Regions from separate parts of the Vibrio sp. RC2502 genome, predicted to be linked through region 3. Evidence: predicted binding sites of a transcription regulator. Region 3 holds the regulator's gene; each other region holds the start of a gene.
The links. Region 3 encodes PurR, which represses purine synthesis genes. Its sites were predicted from a motif close to TNANGNAAACGTTTNCNTNA; they were not measured.

Region 1 (5,414 bases), 240 kb from region 3:
TTCACGAATAAACAATTGAAGCGTCAGCTGGAGAAAGTATTCAAAGAGTTTAAAAAGACTCGTAGCCAATCCGACAATCATAAAGTTGCGGTTGCCTGCGCGATGTTTGGTTACACACCACAAACCATTCCTGATAACCAAGCAGTGAAACTCCGCTATCGACAACTTTCAAAACTCTATCATCCAGATACTCGTGGAAGTGAAGAAGAAATGAAACGTTTGAACCAGGCGTTTAAAATCATCTCACAAAATGTTACAAAATCGTAAACCACAACTAAAGGGCGCTTGATGGCTAGCTTTAAGTCTAAGTAAAACAAGGTTCGCAATCGATCTCGCTCTCAAACAAATTAACAGACATTTAACGTCAATCTCTTTTTCATGCCATAATGCCCGGCGAAAAATAACACCTAACGACTCATATTTATCTAGGTGGGGAGAAAATCAATGTTCACTGAAGAAGGCACCTGCGATTGGTGTAAAAAACCAAGTTTTGTTACTCGTCACGATTATGTAGATGGCAAATATCATCACTCTTGCCAAGCCTGCTACGACATGGCGAAGATCGATGTTCGTCTGTTTAACCAAGGCGAAATGCAAATGCGTGAGCGCATGGCACAACGAGCGAGCTAATCCGGTTAGAATCAATGGAACTGATTTTCAAAAGCGCCTTTTAGGGCGCTTTTTTGATCGCTTATGATTCACATCTCTTCCCCATAATCACGACGTAAACACGCTCATTGTGTGACTCATACCTGTATCGACCATCAAAAACCACTGTATAACACCAACAAAAGCACTGTATATACAGTAGTAAACACCTGTATATATCACTCGGATAATGTTGCTAACTTCACACTTTTCAATCCATACCCAACATATCAAGAACAAAAACAATTCGTTAAAAATCAACACCTTAAAAAATCATTCAACTATCAACGAGCGTTATCTCACGTACTCATCAGTAAAAATGGGTTGATCAGATACCCAAAACAAACTACTGTATACACATACAGCATGTATAAAGGAACAGTAAGATGCAGTTACAAAGTCAATCTCGTACATACTCACGTTACAACGTACTGGCACAAACCACTCAACCAATGGATGTGTCTGATCAGCTTCTTTCTAAGTTGGCAGTATTGTCACAGCAAAAACAATGGATTCTGTTTACCGCTGAGTGTCCTCGTCCTGATTTTGAGCAACTCACTGCTTCCAATATTTGCTGCAAAAACGTTATTCAGATGAAGCCGTCTCAACAGCTTTCTGAAGTCGAAATCGTTATCAAAGCCATTCAGTCTGGCAATGCCAGCGCGGTTGTCGCATCAAACAAAATTGCTCTTATGAACCAATCCATGTTGCGTGACATCGCTCAGCGTTATCAGTGTGAAGTCTTTTTCGTCGAAGGCAGAGTAAACCAGTATCACTAACAAGATCGACGTTATCCATCCTGCATCTCGCCTCCTTTTAAGGGGGCATTTTTTGTATTAAAGAAAAGAGGCAAACGTTTGCTTTTTCTCTGGCGAGTTAAAATAGTTCTGGTATGATGCCCTCATTCGATTTATTCAGCTGATATTTTCCGCTGAATATCTTCTCCTTAAGACGTTTGATTAAGATGATAGGAATGTCGCAATGAGCCTTGCTAATCAAGTACTTGCCGTCAATGACGACCTGCCAATTCGCACCCACAAACCCGTACACAGCGGAAAAGTTCGTTCAGTTTACTGGTTAACTGAAGAAGACAGTGCCCGACTGATCAAAGAAAAAGGATACGATGTCGCACCAGATGCGCCCCTGGCCATCATGGTGATCAGCGATCGTATTTCTGCTTTCGATTGTATTTGGCATGGTGAAGGTGGGCTTAAAGGTGTACCGGGTAAAGGTGCCGCATTGAATGCCATTTCAAATCATTGGTTTAAGCTTTTTAAAGACAACGGCTTAGCTGACAGCCACATCTTAGATATTCCTCACCCATTTGTTTGGATCGTTCAAAAAGCAAAACCGGTAAAAATTGAGGCAATCTGCCGTAAATACATCACTGGTTCCATGTGGCGTGCATACGCAAATGGTGAGCGCGAGTTTTGTGGTATTCAACTTCCTGAAGGGTTAGAAAAAGATAAAGCGCTACCGAATTTGCTAATGACGCCGTCAACCAAAGGCATCCTAAAAGGCATTCCTGGTGTACCAGAAGCAGACGATGTGAACATCACTCGCCAAAATATCGTGGACAACTATGAAGCGTTTAACTTCTCAAGCGCAGAAGATATCGCTCAGTACGAAAAATTGTTGAAAGAAGGCTTTAACGTTATCAGCCAAGCGTTAGAAGGAATCGACCAAATTTTTGTCGATACCAAATTCGAATTTGGTTATGTTCATGACGCCGCAGGTAATGAAAAGCTGATCTACATGGATGAAGTTGGCACGCCAGATTCTTCTCGTATTTGGGATGCAAAGGAGTACCGGGCAGGTAACATCGTTGAAAACTCGAAAGAAGGTTTCCGTCAGTTCCTACTTAACCACTTCCCTGACCCAGATATCTTATTAAACAAAGAACGTATGCCAGAGCGCGAAGCTCTTGCACGCGATAACGATCTTCCTGTTGAATCTTTGATGGATATTTCAAGAACCTACATTGGTATCGCCGAGAAAATTACAGGTAAACCAATTACGCTAAGCGAAAATCCAAAAGCTGAAATCATCGAAATTCTCAGCAAAGAGTACGGTTTGATCGACTAGCTATCTGAAAGCTGATTGAAAATTGCCAATAAAAAAGTCCGCCTTGATAAGCGGACTTTTACTTTTTTTGCCAGTTTAGATTAGATAATGTCTAACGTTGTGCCATTTGTCGTAGACGCCGACTTCGTCGTCACCTGATACTTTTTATCTTTGATGGTCGACACCAAGTACCACGTTGATTGAGCGGCATCAGCAGTAAAGGTCACTCGCATAAAGCCACGTTGTTTGATGTCAGCCCATTGCAGCTCGGAGACTAAATGCGGCAAGGTGTATTCCATTTGCGCAATCGCCACCGGGTCCAACGCCAAATACTCTTCCAACCCCGGAGAGCTCACCGAGCTCGTCGCAAACTCGACCCCTATCGGATTGTTTGACACATCTTTTAACTCACTTGCCCACGCGTTGTGAGTATCGCCCGCTAAACACACAAAATTGCCACTACTTGCTTTGGCCAGTTGGTAGACTTTTTCACGCTCGACATAGTAACCATCCCAAGCATCGAGGTTGTAAGGCAGAGAAATGGGATCTGCACTTGGATCGGCAAGATAACCCGTGATCGCTGTATTCACGGCCAACAAAGCTTCTGTTTTCTTCTCTTCTGTTGACGTAAACAGTTGGAACATCGCCGTCATCACTGAACTTGGTAGCTCCATTCTCGACATCAAAACTTGTTGGCCTAGAACGTTCCATTTTGCATCGTGCGTGTTGAATTCATTCATCAACCAAGCAAGTTGTTCAGTGCCTAGCAGTTCCCTATCTGCACTGCGTGATTGAACAACTAACCCACCGATAGCTTCCATTGTTGGTGCACTGAGTGAGAAGTAATCCAATGGCTTATCACGACCGACAAGGCGCGTATCGAGCATCATGAGATTCACTAAGCTGCCAAATGAGAACTGACGATAAATCAACATGTTTGAGAATGTATTCTCACGAACTGGCAACCACTCAGTCCATGCAGCCGCAGCGGCGGCTCGACGGTCGATAAAGCTACCTTCATCATCCTGATGGTTCTCGGCGCCATTTTTCCATGTGTCATTAGCTAACTCGTGATCATCCCAAACTGCAATCATGGGCAGTTTGGCATGTAATGCTTGCAGATCGGCATCTTGACGATATTGGGCGTATCTTTTTCGGTAATCGTCCAGCGTGATACATTCTGCACCTTTGCTCGGTTCGCGCCCTAATGCAGCGGCATCTTCACTGGCATAGCCTCCAGCCCCATATTCATAAATGTAGTCACCAAGATGTAACACAACGTCAAATGGCGATTGTTCATGTTGATTTAAGATCTCGCGATAAACGTGGAAATAACCCGCTGGATAGTTGGCGCAAGACACCACCGCCATCGATGCTTTTTCTACACCATCTTCAGGCAGAGTTTGAGTTTGCCCTACCTCACTCATCATCTCGCCGACCATAAATCGGTAGTAGTACTGAGAATTGGCGTTGAGGTTTTGTACGTCCACTTTTACCGTGAAATCACGTCCTGTATCGGTAGTGAATACGCCACTTTGCACGACATTGGAAAACTCCATGTCGGATGCGACTTGCCAGGTCACATCCACGTAACTCGCGGCTGTAGTCACCCGAGTCCAAATAATCACTTGTGCTTGAGTCGGATCGCCACTGGCGACACCATGTTCAAAACTAACGGCAACGGATTCATTATCGTCGCTGCCACAACCGATTAGACCGGTAGCAACGGCGGTTGAAGAGACAACTTTCATAAAGTCTCGACGAGACAAAGACATACTGACTTCCTTTCTTATTGTGTTTTTGTTTTTGCCCAAATAACGCAACGAATAAAAATCTCCCTATCCGCAGACAAAAGGGTATTGATTCGAGCTCACAGCGCCGATGATTTGGGTCGGTAATTTGTCCTAAAAACACTAAGTTAGAAGCTAGTTATGACAATTGCATTTCTAAAGGTTACATTTTTGTTAAATTAAGTGTAAATACTCTATATTCATCACACTTCCAACAAAAGTGGCATTGGACTAAGCCAATCAATAATATGAGCTAGACAGAGCAGGTGGAATGCATAGCACTTGAGATACGAAAAAAGCGACCCAGAGAGGTCGCTTTTGTGGTGATTCTATTTAAGCGTATAAGTGAGATTAGAAGGCCACGCTTAAAACTTGATATTCAGAACATCTTGCTCCGACGCATCGACCTTCAACTTACTGCGAGATTCAATATATTCAATCTGCTTTGGGTCGAGTGAATATGGCATGACAACACGTAATTCATTTATCCCTTCATGCTTTGCGAGCTGAGTTAAACGAACTAAGTTCGATTCGTCACTTTGACGTGAAGACATCGATTTTAATGCCGCATCCCAGAGTCGATCTTCCGGTCGGCTCAACTCTGCAATGTTCTGCTTCCACATCAAACCAAAAATGGGCGCAATGGTCGCGAACGCCTCTAAGAAGGTCCATTTCTTACTTCCTGTAGCTCCTAAAAAGCTGGTGTAGTCGAACTCGATGCATGTCTTTCCTTGTTGATCCATTCTCCGCCCCCCGACACTCGAAAATGAGATATACCAAATATCGTTCAACTATTTTGATATAGCAATGGGATATAAAAGAATAGTCTTTTATGCCCTTAATTACATTCAAAAGGAAATATTAAAACCAGCTTTGTAACAAGTGATGCACAGCTTCGCCATATATAAGCAT
Region 2 (5,414 bases), 1.5 Mb from region 3:
TTGCCACACCAACCACTGCGTAAGGTGCACGCTCGCGCTTACAAATCGCATCGAACGCCTCCATGTTTTCTGGCGCTACCGCAAGAACATAACGCTCCTGAGATTCGTTACACCAGATTTCTAGCGGGCTCATGCTCAATTCATCATTTGGTACATCACGTAGCTGGAACTTACCGCCACGCTCGCCGTCGTCACAAAGCTCAGGAAGTGCGTTAGAGATACCGCCCGCACCCACATCGTGGATAAATGCGATTGGGTTTTCTTCACCTAGCTGCCAACAACGGTCGATCACTTCCTGACAACGGCGCTCCATTTCTGGGTTTTCACGCTGTACTGAAGCAAAGTCCAGATCTTCAGCTGACTGACCTGACGCCATTGAAGACGCCGCACCGCCACCAAGACCGATGTTCATTGCAGGACCACCAAGTACGATTAGGCTCGCACCAACAGGGATCTCTTTCTTCTGAACGTGTTCGTCACGGATGTTACCCATACCACCAGCAATCATGATTGGCTTGTGGTAACCACGAATTTCTTCCCCCGCGTGAGAAGTCACTTTCTCTTCGTAGGTACGGAAGTAACCTAATAGGTTTGGACGACCAAATTCGTTGTTGAATGCTGCGCCACCCAGAGGGCCTTCAAGCATGATATCTAACGCGTTTACGATACGACCCGGCTTACCGAAGTCCGTTTCCCATGGCTGTTCAAAACCAGGAATACGCAAGTTAGAGGTTGTGAAACCAACCAGACCCGCTTTTGGCTTACCACCGATACCCGTCGCACCTTCGTCACGGATTTCACCACCAGAACCGGTTGATGCACCCGGCCATGGAGAGATAGCCGTTGGGTGGTTGTGCGTCTCTACCTTCATTAAGATGTGTGCATCTTCATGGTGGTAAGTGTATTGACGAGTTTTAGGATCTGGGAAGAAACGACCCACTTTAGAACCAGTCATTACCGCTGCATTATCTTTGTAAGCAGACAGAACATGGTCTGGTGTCGTTTCAAATGTGTTTTTGATCATCTTAAACAGAGACTTCTCTTGGTCTACGCCATCGATAGTCCAGTCTGCATTAAAGATCTTATGACGACAGTGCTCTGAGTTCGCCTGAGCAAACATCATCAGCTCGATGTCGTTAGGGTTACGACCTAACTTAGTGAAATTCTCCACCAAGTAATCAATTTCATCTTCTGCGAGTGCCAAACCAAGGGAAACGTTTGCTTCTTCAAGCGCAAGACGACCACCCGCTAAGATATCAACATGCGCCACAGGCTTTGGCTCTGCGACTGTAAACAGCGCTGACGCGGCTTCAAGTTCTGTGAACACCGTTTCCATCATGCGGTCGTGAATTAACGCTTTGACAGCGTCAACTTGAGCTTCTGATAGAACAACTGAAGATTCTACGTAGTAAGCCGTACCGCGCTCCAGACGCTTAACAGTGTCCAGACCACAGTTAATAGCGATATCGGTAGATTTAGAAGACCAAGGCGAGATAGTGCCTGGACGAGGCGTAACAAGAAGTAGAAGACCTTCTGGCTCATGCTCTTCAATTGTTGGGCCGTAAGTTAGTAACTTTTCAAGTTTTTCTAACTCTTGGTCATCAAGGTCAGACTTTAGATCTGCAAAATGCATAAACTCGGCATAGATGCCAGTTACAGGCAGATCTTGTTCACGACAAAGTTCCAGTAGTTTATTAACACGAAACTCAGAAAGAGCTGGGGAGCCACGCAAAATTCTCATGTGCTTAGGTCTCTTATGCAATTGATTAAGGTGATATTGGAATAAATTCAGATACTTAACTTGAGCTCTATCGAACCTATGCCGATTCCACCTCGTCATTGCGAGCGCATTATATAGCAATTGTTTTTGTGATGTAACATCAAAAGCAACCGTTTGCGTCATTTTTTTTGTCAAATTTGAGTTGTAGCCGAAATGTCGATAAAACACACAATGTCGCACTCTATCTGTCCGATTCGCTTTGCCCCATCTCCACGCTTTGATATAAAGACCACTAGAAATTTTCTGAGATGTACCGATCAATGCAAATACGCCACTTCAACCGACTCAAGCGCAGCGTCCTACTTTTTGCTTCTGTGCTACTACTTTCTGCCTGCCAAATTGAGTCGCAGCCGAAAAGTGAATTCGAGAAAATCCAAGAGCGCGGAGTGCTACGCGTTGGCACGCTCAACAACCAACTCTCGTACTACATTGGTCCTGATGGCCCTGCGGGTTTGGATTATGAGCTGGCGCGTAAATTTGCAGAAGAGTTGGGCGTAAAGCTAGAAATCAAACCCGCTTTCAGACAAGCCGACCTTTTCCCTGCCTTAAAGAAGGGCGACATCGATATTATTGCTACGGGGCTTAATCAAACATCACAAGCCGTCAAGCGTTTTAGACCTGGCCCTGCTTATTATTATGTAAGCCAGCAAGTGGTCTACAAAAAGGGCCAGCTTCGTCCTCGTGATATTGAGCAGCTTATCGAGTATCAAGCATCCAAAGACAGTCAATCAGAAGAAGACGTGAATGCTGGCGCGCAAACATTGAAAATTGTCGAACAGTCTCAATATGTTCCGACACTGACGGCATTGAAAAAGCAGTATCCTGAATTGCAGTTTGAAATCGTGGGCGATGCTGACACTCGCGATCTACTGAAACATGTATCGACTGGAGAACTGCGTTTCACCGTCACTGATTCCGTAGAACTGTCCCTCGCGCAACGCCTGTATCCAGATTTAGCACTTGCTTTTGAGCTCACCGAAGATCAACCAGTATCATGGTTTACTCGCCGCTCAGAGGATGAGAGCTTGTATGCGATGCTGATTGAGTTTTTCGGCAATATCAAACAATCTGGCGAGCTAGCTTCTCTTGAAGAGAAGTACATTGGCCATATTGAAGCGTTTGACTACGTGGACACGCGTGCCTTTATTCGTGCTCTTGATGATAAGTTGCCGAGATGGGCTCCGCTGTTCCAAAAATACAGCGAAGAGTTTGATTGGCGTTTAATCGCGGCTTTGGCCTACCAAGAATCTCATTGGAAACCAAAAGCAAAATCGCCTACGGGTGTTCGTGGCATGATGATGCTGACTTTACCAACTGCGAAAAGTGTTGGTGTAACCGATCGTCTAAACCCAGAGCAATCTGTTCGTGGTGGTGTGGAATACCTGCGTCGCATCGTCGCTCGCGTACCTGATACGATTAACGAACATGAAAAAATTTGGTTTGCATTGGCATCGTACAATATTGGTTATGGCCACATGATGGACGCGCGTCGACTAACCAAGACACAAGGTGGCGATCCAAACGCATGGGCAGATGTAAAAGACCGACTACCGCTGTTACGACAAAAGCGTTACTACAGCCAAACTCGTTATGGCTACGCTCGTGGAGACGAGGCACGAAATTACGTTGAAAATATTCGACGCTACTACCAATCAATCATTGGGCATGTCAGTCAAAAGCCTTCCATTGATGAAGATACGGATGATCTACAGGTTATCCCACCATTAAATCCAGAGTTGCTTATTTCTGGTGCGGTGGAAACCATTGCAGAAGAAGTGTCTGGAGCCTCTGATATCACCAATGAAGTCGATGAAGATTTAGACCAAGAAGAAGAATAAACACGCAAAAAGACGAGTGTGAAGCTCGTCTTTTTTGTTGAGTCCAAGGTAGAACTTATCTAAAATCCGATGTTCCGAACCAGACCGGTCATCATAGTAAGTGCATATAAACGTGATTGGTCAACACCTTGCCGCAGCGTCCATACCCATTAATTGATGCCTGCGGAATAAATCGGTTCGGTTGGTTTCCCTCTCTCCTAATTTGAAGTGACTCCATCACTAGAATGTCATCCACAAGGCAAAGTAGATGCGGCCGTGCGCTGTATCGCGAGAGGGTGTTTGTAGTCTTGTCTGCAGGAGGTTCGGATATGAGAAGACGTAGAGTGCAGTCAAAGCGTTTGAATAAGACAGTGGCTGCGATTCGCCGCAAGCGAAAGCTGACAACGATGAAAAAGAAAGTCAGTTCACGCAATCGTGTATTCGTTCACTTAGTAAATCACTAAGAACTTAAAGCAAACATCTACACACCCGTAGATGTTTGCTGAACACAACTCACCAACTTAATCTTCTTGCTTACCTTCTAATACTTTTTTCTCTTGTTTCTTAGCCTTAATTTCTTTGCGACGACGCTTGAAAAAGGCCTGCAACTGCTCACGGCACTCATCCTCTAACAGCCCTTTTTCGACCGTTGCGTAATGGTAAGCCGCTTGGCTCTCAAACAAGTTCAATACCGTACCAGCCGCGCCAGCTTTAAGATCTGGCGCGCCAAATACCACGCGTTTCACTCTGCTGTGCAACAGTGCTCCTGCGCACATCGGGCAAGGCTCTAGTGTGACATAGAGAGTGGTGTCTAAAAGTCGATAGTTTTCTAACACAGCCCCTGCGTTACGTAGAGTCTGAATCTCCGCATGTGCTGTTGCATCATGAGAGCAGATAGAGCGGTTCCAGCCTTCTGCAATCACTTCTCCATCTTTAACTAATACCGCTCCCACAGGCACCTCTCCTTCCAATTCAGCTTGTTCAGCTAATGCAAGTGCACGGCGCATAAAAATTTCGTCTTGTGGGGTAAATTGATGCTCAGACAAAAGGGCTCCAGAAAGGAAGGTAACTATGAATAGCGAAATATTACCACCAACATCGCTTTCACTACAGCAGGACATAAGTTTTGGAGATGCGCCTCTTTCGTAATAGCACCTCAAAACAAAAAAGCGCAGACCTTTCGACCTGCGCTTTTCTCTAATATTCGATCATTTACATCGTGTATGTGTACGGTGCTTGAATACCTAGTGGGATACCTACCATCCAGTAAAGAACTAGGAAGATTGACCAACCAATCAACATAGCAATCGAGAATGGCATCATCAGTGACGCCAGTGTACCAATGCCTGTCGACTTCACGTAACGTTGACAATAAACCACTACAAGAGGGAAGAATACCATCAGAGGCGAAATGATGTTCGATACTGAGTCACCCACACGGTAAGCCGCCTGAGATAGTTCAGGAGAAATACCTACCGCCATTAGCATTGGAACTAGGATTGGACCAATCAAAGCCCATTTCGCAGAAGCGGAACCGATAAGTAGGTTTACAGCTGCTGTTAGCAAGATCATACCAATGATGGTTGCTTCACCTGGTAGGTTCATCGCTTTTAAGCCTTCTGCACCATACAACGCTAGCATCGTACCGATGTTTGACTGAGCAAATGCAGATAGGAACTGAGCACAGAAGAACGACATGACAATGTATGCGCCCATGGTCGACATGGTGTCCGCCATCGCTTTGATGATGTCGTTACTTGTCTTAAAGGTGCCAGATACTTTGCCGTAAACGTAACCAGGGATGATAAATAGAATGA
Region 3 (5,414 bases):
TACACCTTCACGGAAGTGACGCAAGATATATTAAAAGTGCTGGATCACCTCAAAATCCAGTCGGCGCACTTTGTTGGCATGTCGTTGGGTACGATCATTGTTCGAAATTTAGCGGAGTTGTCTTCTGAAAGAGTTCGTTCGATGGTTTTAGGCGGTGCGGTGACACGCTTGAATACGCGTTCGCAGATTTTGGTTAAGTTGGGTAACTTCTGTAAACATATCTTGCCTTATATGTGGTTGTATAAGCTGTTTGCCTACATTGTGATGCCGCAACGAAGTCAGCGTGAATCAAGGCATTTGTTTATTCGAGAAGCAAAGAAGCTGTGCCAAAAAGAGTTTAAACGCTGGTTTATTCTTGCCGCGGATGTAAACCCATTGATGAAGTACTTCAAAGACAGAGAGTTACCTATACCGACATTGTATTTGATGGGTGATAGAGACTATATGTTCATCCAACCGGTGAAAGAGATGGTTGCAGCGCATAAGCTCAGTATCTTGCGTGAAATTCCAAACTGCGGTCATGTCTGCAATGTAGAGCGTCCTGAAGATTTTAACCAACACTCTATCGAATTTATAAAGCAACAAAGTATCGTCGTCTAGCCATCAATATAGACACCTGAAATGCGAGAATAGGGGAACGATCATGGCTCCCCAATTTGATATCCACATTGCCAACACGCACCAAACTGTCCTTCGTTGTGTTCAAGACAATGAGGACATTGCCAGTCTTCATATATGTTTCTTTGTGACTGCTGCCTAAATGCTTCAATAATTGCGTGAGCTTTCAATTGTTGTTCTGGATCTAATAGCCAAACATAAGGATCAGTATCATCGCCAAAAGGAAGCTCACCTTTCAGACCAAAAAGTCCTTCGCCACGCACCTCACAGCATATATCTTCAGTTTTTAATAGTTCACATACGATGTGCGCTTCTGCTGGATTTTTCGCGATAAAGATTTTCATCAAATACTGCCATTTGGCTGAGTAGGGGTTGGTCTGACCTTATTCATAACCCATTTTACGAGTATTGGAAACAGCCCCAGCAAAGCAAAAGATGCTAATACCGTCGGGGATACGATACCAGAAAGGCTATCAATGGTTGCTAACTGAGTACCAGCGTTAAGGTAAACGGCAGTACCAGGGAGCATGCCTATTTGACTGGTTAAATAAAAGCGCGCAATGCTCATAGGTGTTAATCCCATCAGTAGGTTGATGAGGAAAAATGGGAACACTGGAATTAAGCGCAAAGAAAACAGATAAAACGCGCCATCCTTTTTTACTCCTTGGTTAATCGCAACAAGCTTTTCCCCAAATCTCGATTGAACCCAATCCCTAAGCAAATATCGGCTACTCAAGAAAGCTAAGGTCGCACCGATCGTACTGGCAAAAGAAACCAAAAGTAAGCTAAACCAAAACCCAAACAACGCTGCGCCTAGCAAAGTAACCACTGCTGCTCCGGGAATAGAAAATGCGGTAATCGCAACATACGCTAAAAAATACAGCGTGGCGGCATAGACGATGTTGGCTTCGATGAATGAATTGAGTGCTTCTTGCTGCGCTTTTGCGTTTTCAAGCGTTAGATATTGACCAAAATTAGCGCCTAACAAAAGAATGGTGGCAACAAGTATCAGTCCAAAGATAAGTTTTTTATTCATGTGTGCTCCGTTTCTATATCTAGGCTACCGCTTAAAGTATTCATACTGAATATTGTTTTAACAATCTCGTTATCGAAACTAAGTCGTGGCGCTGAAGATACGGGTGTTTTGGGATTTACAAAGGAGTAGACACGAGGGGAGCTAAAAAAATTTCATAAAAAAACCGCAGTTCGCACTGCGGTTTTAGTCGATAGATTAGAGCAGACTTCTGTTACGAAAGGCCATTCATTAATTCTTCACGACGAGACTGGGGGACTACACTCCAGTGTGTGCCGTTAATAGCACCTTCTAAGGCCCAAAGTAGCTCAAGGCTAACTGTGGTGGAGTGCGTGTCTCTGATCGCTTTATAAGCACTTAGTGCGCCTTCTTCTTCAAGTTGAGCAACAGAATCAATACCCGCTTTCTTAAGCATTCTTTCTGTAGCCAATCTCAGGTTCGGCAGATCTTTCAAGCGATTAGGCTTAGTGCTCGCTTGTTGTTCTTTCTCAAGTTTGGCGTTTTCTAAGGATTTTTTCGCTACTTCAATTAAGCGATCGCTAGATTCCCATAGTTCGCTGGAAATAGCGTAGTACTTAGTAACGACTGGGAAGCCACGTTTTTTATAAACGTAAGGCTTTAGACCCTGTGTCTCGAAGTCAGATGAAGTTTGTTGGTCTGCTCGTATATGAAGCTGGTTGTTTACCACTAGTGCAAACATCGTTTCATCAGCGAAAAGTCCGAAGCCACCAAACATTGAGCGCGACTTGATAGTACCAAGTGCCTCAAATAGCTTCATAGAGTCTTTGAGTATCGGTTTATCCATGTTTTGTTATCTCGGTGTAATTAATATTACGCCACCAAAAGTCAGGTCCGAGAGAGTAGCAAACGTGCGCAAAGGCAATGTCATTAAAGGGTAAAGACATTGGTTGCACACTTGCCATCGGTAACCCCGCTACCTTCCATATACTACTATGGTTCAGGCCGGAGGCTTTGCGTCCCACCCTTTCGGATGGTTTGCCCTGTGCGTGACCAGATGAGGATACTTCGTATATTGAATTAACATCACACTTTAGATTTTAAAACGTGATCTTGATTCAATAAATAATGCCATTTTGTGCATGGGTACTCATAATTGAGAATTGTATTTAATGTTTGAAAAGAAGCGGGAATTAATAATTCACATGTAAAGAAAACAGTAACTTATGGAAGTTATTGTTTTTAAGAATGAGGCAAAGTGTGCGGGAAGTGTTATTTTTTTAATAAAAAAAAGCGCCCCTAAGGGCGCTTGTGTTCATTTAATTAAGTTTCTTAACGGTATTGCGGATAACAATCTCTGGTTGCATCTCGAACACACGTTTTTCGTGTTCTTTATCTTTAATGCGTTCAAGTAGGATCTCAAACGCATTTTTACCCACACGACGTTTAGGTTGGTGAATCGTTGTTAGCGGTGGTGAGAAGTACTCTGCAAGTTCAATGTTGTCGTAACCGATAACAGAAACGTCATCTGGAACCTTGATGCCGTTTTGTTGCAGACGGCTCATTAAGCCAAGTGCCATGGTGTCGTTAAAACAGAATACTGCAGTAGGGCGTTTTTCCATCGCGGTGATCTTGTCTGCAACCAGTACCGCAGTATCACATTCAAAGTTACCTTCAAGAATCCAATCTTCATTGATTGGCAGTTTTGCTTCAGCCATGGCACGACGAAAACCAGCGATACGCTCTTGGCAAGCAAGTTTCTCAAAGTGACCACTAAGGCAGGCGATGTCAGTGTGGCCGTTATCGATAAGATATTTAGTTGCTAGGTAGCCACCTTCTTCAGAGTTATCGATGATCTTGTCCGCACGAGAACTCTCTGGGCCCCAATCCATCACAACTTTCGGGATATCTGAGTGACGATCTAACATCTCTTTTAGTTCTTCGGTTAGATCTGAACACATCACCAAAATGCCATCTACACGTTTCTCAGCAAGCATGCGGATGTAGTCGCGCTGTTTCTCGTAGATGCCGCCAGTATTACACAAGATCAACGTGTAACCTTGACGGTAGCAGTAGCTTTCTACACCGTCGATCACTTCAGAGAAGAACAGGTTAGTTGATTGTGTTACCAACATACCAATAGTACGAGTTGAGTTGCATTTTAAACTACGAGCAACTGCGCTTGGTGCGTAGTTAAGCTCATCAACCGCTTTCATTACTTTTTCTTGGGTTGCTTCTGCAACAAAACGTGTCTTATTAATAACGTGCGAAACTGTCGTGGTAGAAACGCCGGCTAAGCGAGCAACGTCTTTTATAGTGGCCATAAATGATGTCCTGTATCGAGCTACTTAATACCGTAGTGAATACAACCATACGCTTAGTTTTTTGCGCAAACTAAACACCACAACAACAGTAGTGTCTATTCTAGTAGGCAGCGGTTGTACCGAAATCGGTATAAAAAGATTTGTAGCAACTTGGTTGAAGGTACTCGGCTTCCTACTAAATATGAGGAAGTGGTTATCAACCTATTAATAAAAAACAAAAACCGCTATATTTCAGCGGTTTACATATAAATCATATTTAATCGTTTGCGTTCACATTTTAGCCCTATGTGGGCTGGCTGGCAATATTTTCAGCAAGAGTTTTGTGTATTTGAAGTCACATTTTGACTGCTAAATGAACGAACGTCTTTGAGCCAGATTAAAAGCAAGCGAATAAAATAGGGAGCCCGACAGGCAGGCTCCCTAAAAATAGGCGGTGATTATTCACCAAGAAGGTAAGCGCTGTCCAGTTTACAAAATGCAATTAATAGTTGCGCAACGCTTAAGTAGAAGCCAAAATCATCAAATTGCTTACATTTTTCAGCAAATTTTGGCAACCAAGACATGAGTTGATTTTGGATGAAATCGTTTTGTTTAACGAAAGCCTCTTCCATATGTTTTTCTTGCTCTAACTCATTTGAGCGAATGATCATGTTGCCCAAAAAGTCCAATTCGACAGCGAGATGGTCTGCTGGTTCTTTGAGGTTTTCGTCTACCTGAACCCCAAAATCTGCCATCAGTTTTTCCATCTCTTCTGCAGGTTTGTCATTAAGCAAACCTGATTCACCAATGTACATAGAAGCGTACGGTAGTGCCCCATACTTATCTGTTTTTAAGAACAGCTCGCAAAAATCTGCTGCAAGTTCTAGTTGAGCATCATTGCGGTCTTGGAGTCTGTTTAGGGCATCAACTAGGCTATCAACGGCTGGCTTGAGTGATTCGTTCTCACCTAAGCCCGCTAAAAAACTGCGAATTTCAACACTGTGGTAGGTTTCTAGTTCTTTTTCGCTGAGTTCTTTAGCGAATAAGCTCGAAAACCACCAGTAAATTTCAGCACGCTTTTCATTAAAAGCTTTCACTTCTTGCATTTTTGGCTCCTGAAGGATGCTTCGAGTATTGCATCATAAAGTCAATTAGGGATATCCCCTAAGTGTAATCAAATAAGATGAATAGCAGTAACTATAATTATTGTTGATTATGTTGAATTGTGTGCACTTGTTAACGGTGATGGGCAAGCTTGTTTTGAATCAATAAAAACGCTAAATCTTGCTTTTTAATGTATCTATGACTAGAAATGTTACTAGTTATGAATAGAATACGTCTTGGATAATAAGAAGACAGAAAGTGGTGTAAATGAGCTATCACGTATTAGTCGTAGAAGATGATGTTGTAACTCGTAGTAAGCTTGCGGGATATTTCCAAAATGAAGGTTACAAAGTTAGCGAAGCAGAAAGTGGCGCGGAGATGCGCGAAGTTCTGCAAGG

Region 1: a site for PurR is predicted at 1,494-1,513, ahead of ACYJZR_RS09335 (phosphoribosylaminoimidazolesuccinocarboxamide synthase). Genes of this name have one in related genera too.
Region 2: a site for PurR is predicted at 1,883-1,902, ahead of purL (phosphoribosylformylglycinamidine synthase). Genes of this name have one in related genera too.

What each region holds. Positions count from the first base shown of each region.
Region 1 covers NZ_CM141453.1:1,980,395-1,985,808, forward strand. Annotated here, with positions in the region: gene ACYJZR_RS09320 (J domain-containing protein) at 1-267, shown strand, start outside; gene ACYJZR_RS09325 (hypothetical protein) at 445-630, shown strand; gene ACYJZR_RS09330 (cell division inhibitor SulA) at 1,035-1,427, shown strand; gene ACYJZR_RS09335 (phosphoribosylaminoimidazolesuccinocarboxamide synthase) at 1,630-2,733, shown strand; gene ACYJZR_RS09340 (alkaline phosphatase D family protein) at 2,814-4,487, opposite strand; gene ACYJZR_RS09345 (transporter) at 4,868-5,245, opposite strand.
Region 2 covers NZ_CM141453.1:689,285-694,698, reverse strand. Annotated here, with positions in the region: gene purL (phosphoribosylformylglycinamidine synthase) at 1-1,741, opposite strand, end outside; gene mltF (membrane-bound lytic murein transglycosylase MltF) at 2,041-3,618, shown strand; gene ACYJZR_RS03190 (hypothetical protein) at 3,927-4,061, shown strand; gene tadA (tRNA adenosine(34) deaminase TadA) at 4,119-4,643, opposite strand; gene ACYJZR_RS03180 (AbgT family transporter) at 4,810-5,414, opposite strand, start outside.
Region 3 covers NZ_CM141453.1:2,220,587-2,226,000, reverse strand. Annotated here, with positions in the region: gene ACYJZR_RS10405 (alpha/beta fold hydrolase) at 1-600, shown strand, start outside; gene ACYJZR_RS10400 (putative signal transducing protein) at 642-962, opposite strand; gene ACYJZR_RS10395 (TVP38/TMEM64 family protein) at 962-1,654, opposite strand; gene ACYJZR_RS10390 (TfoX/Sxy family DNA transformation protein) at 1,866-2,456, opposite strand; cyclic di-GMP riboswitch class I at 2,573-2,662, opposite strand; gene purR (HTH-type transcriptional repressor PurR) at 2,929-3,933, opposite strand; gene torD (molecular chaperone TorD) at 4,371-5,018, opposite strand; gene torR (two-component system response regulator TorR) at 5,284-5,414, shown strand, end outside.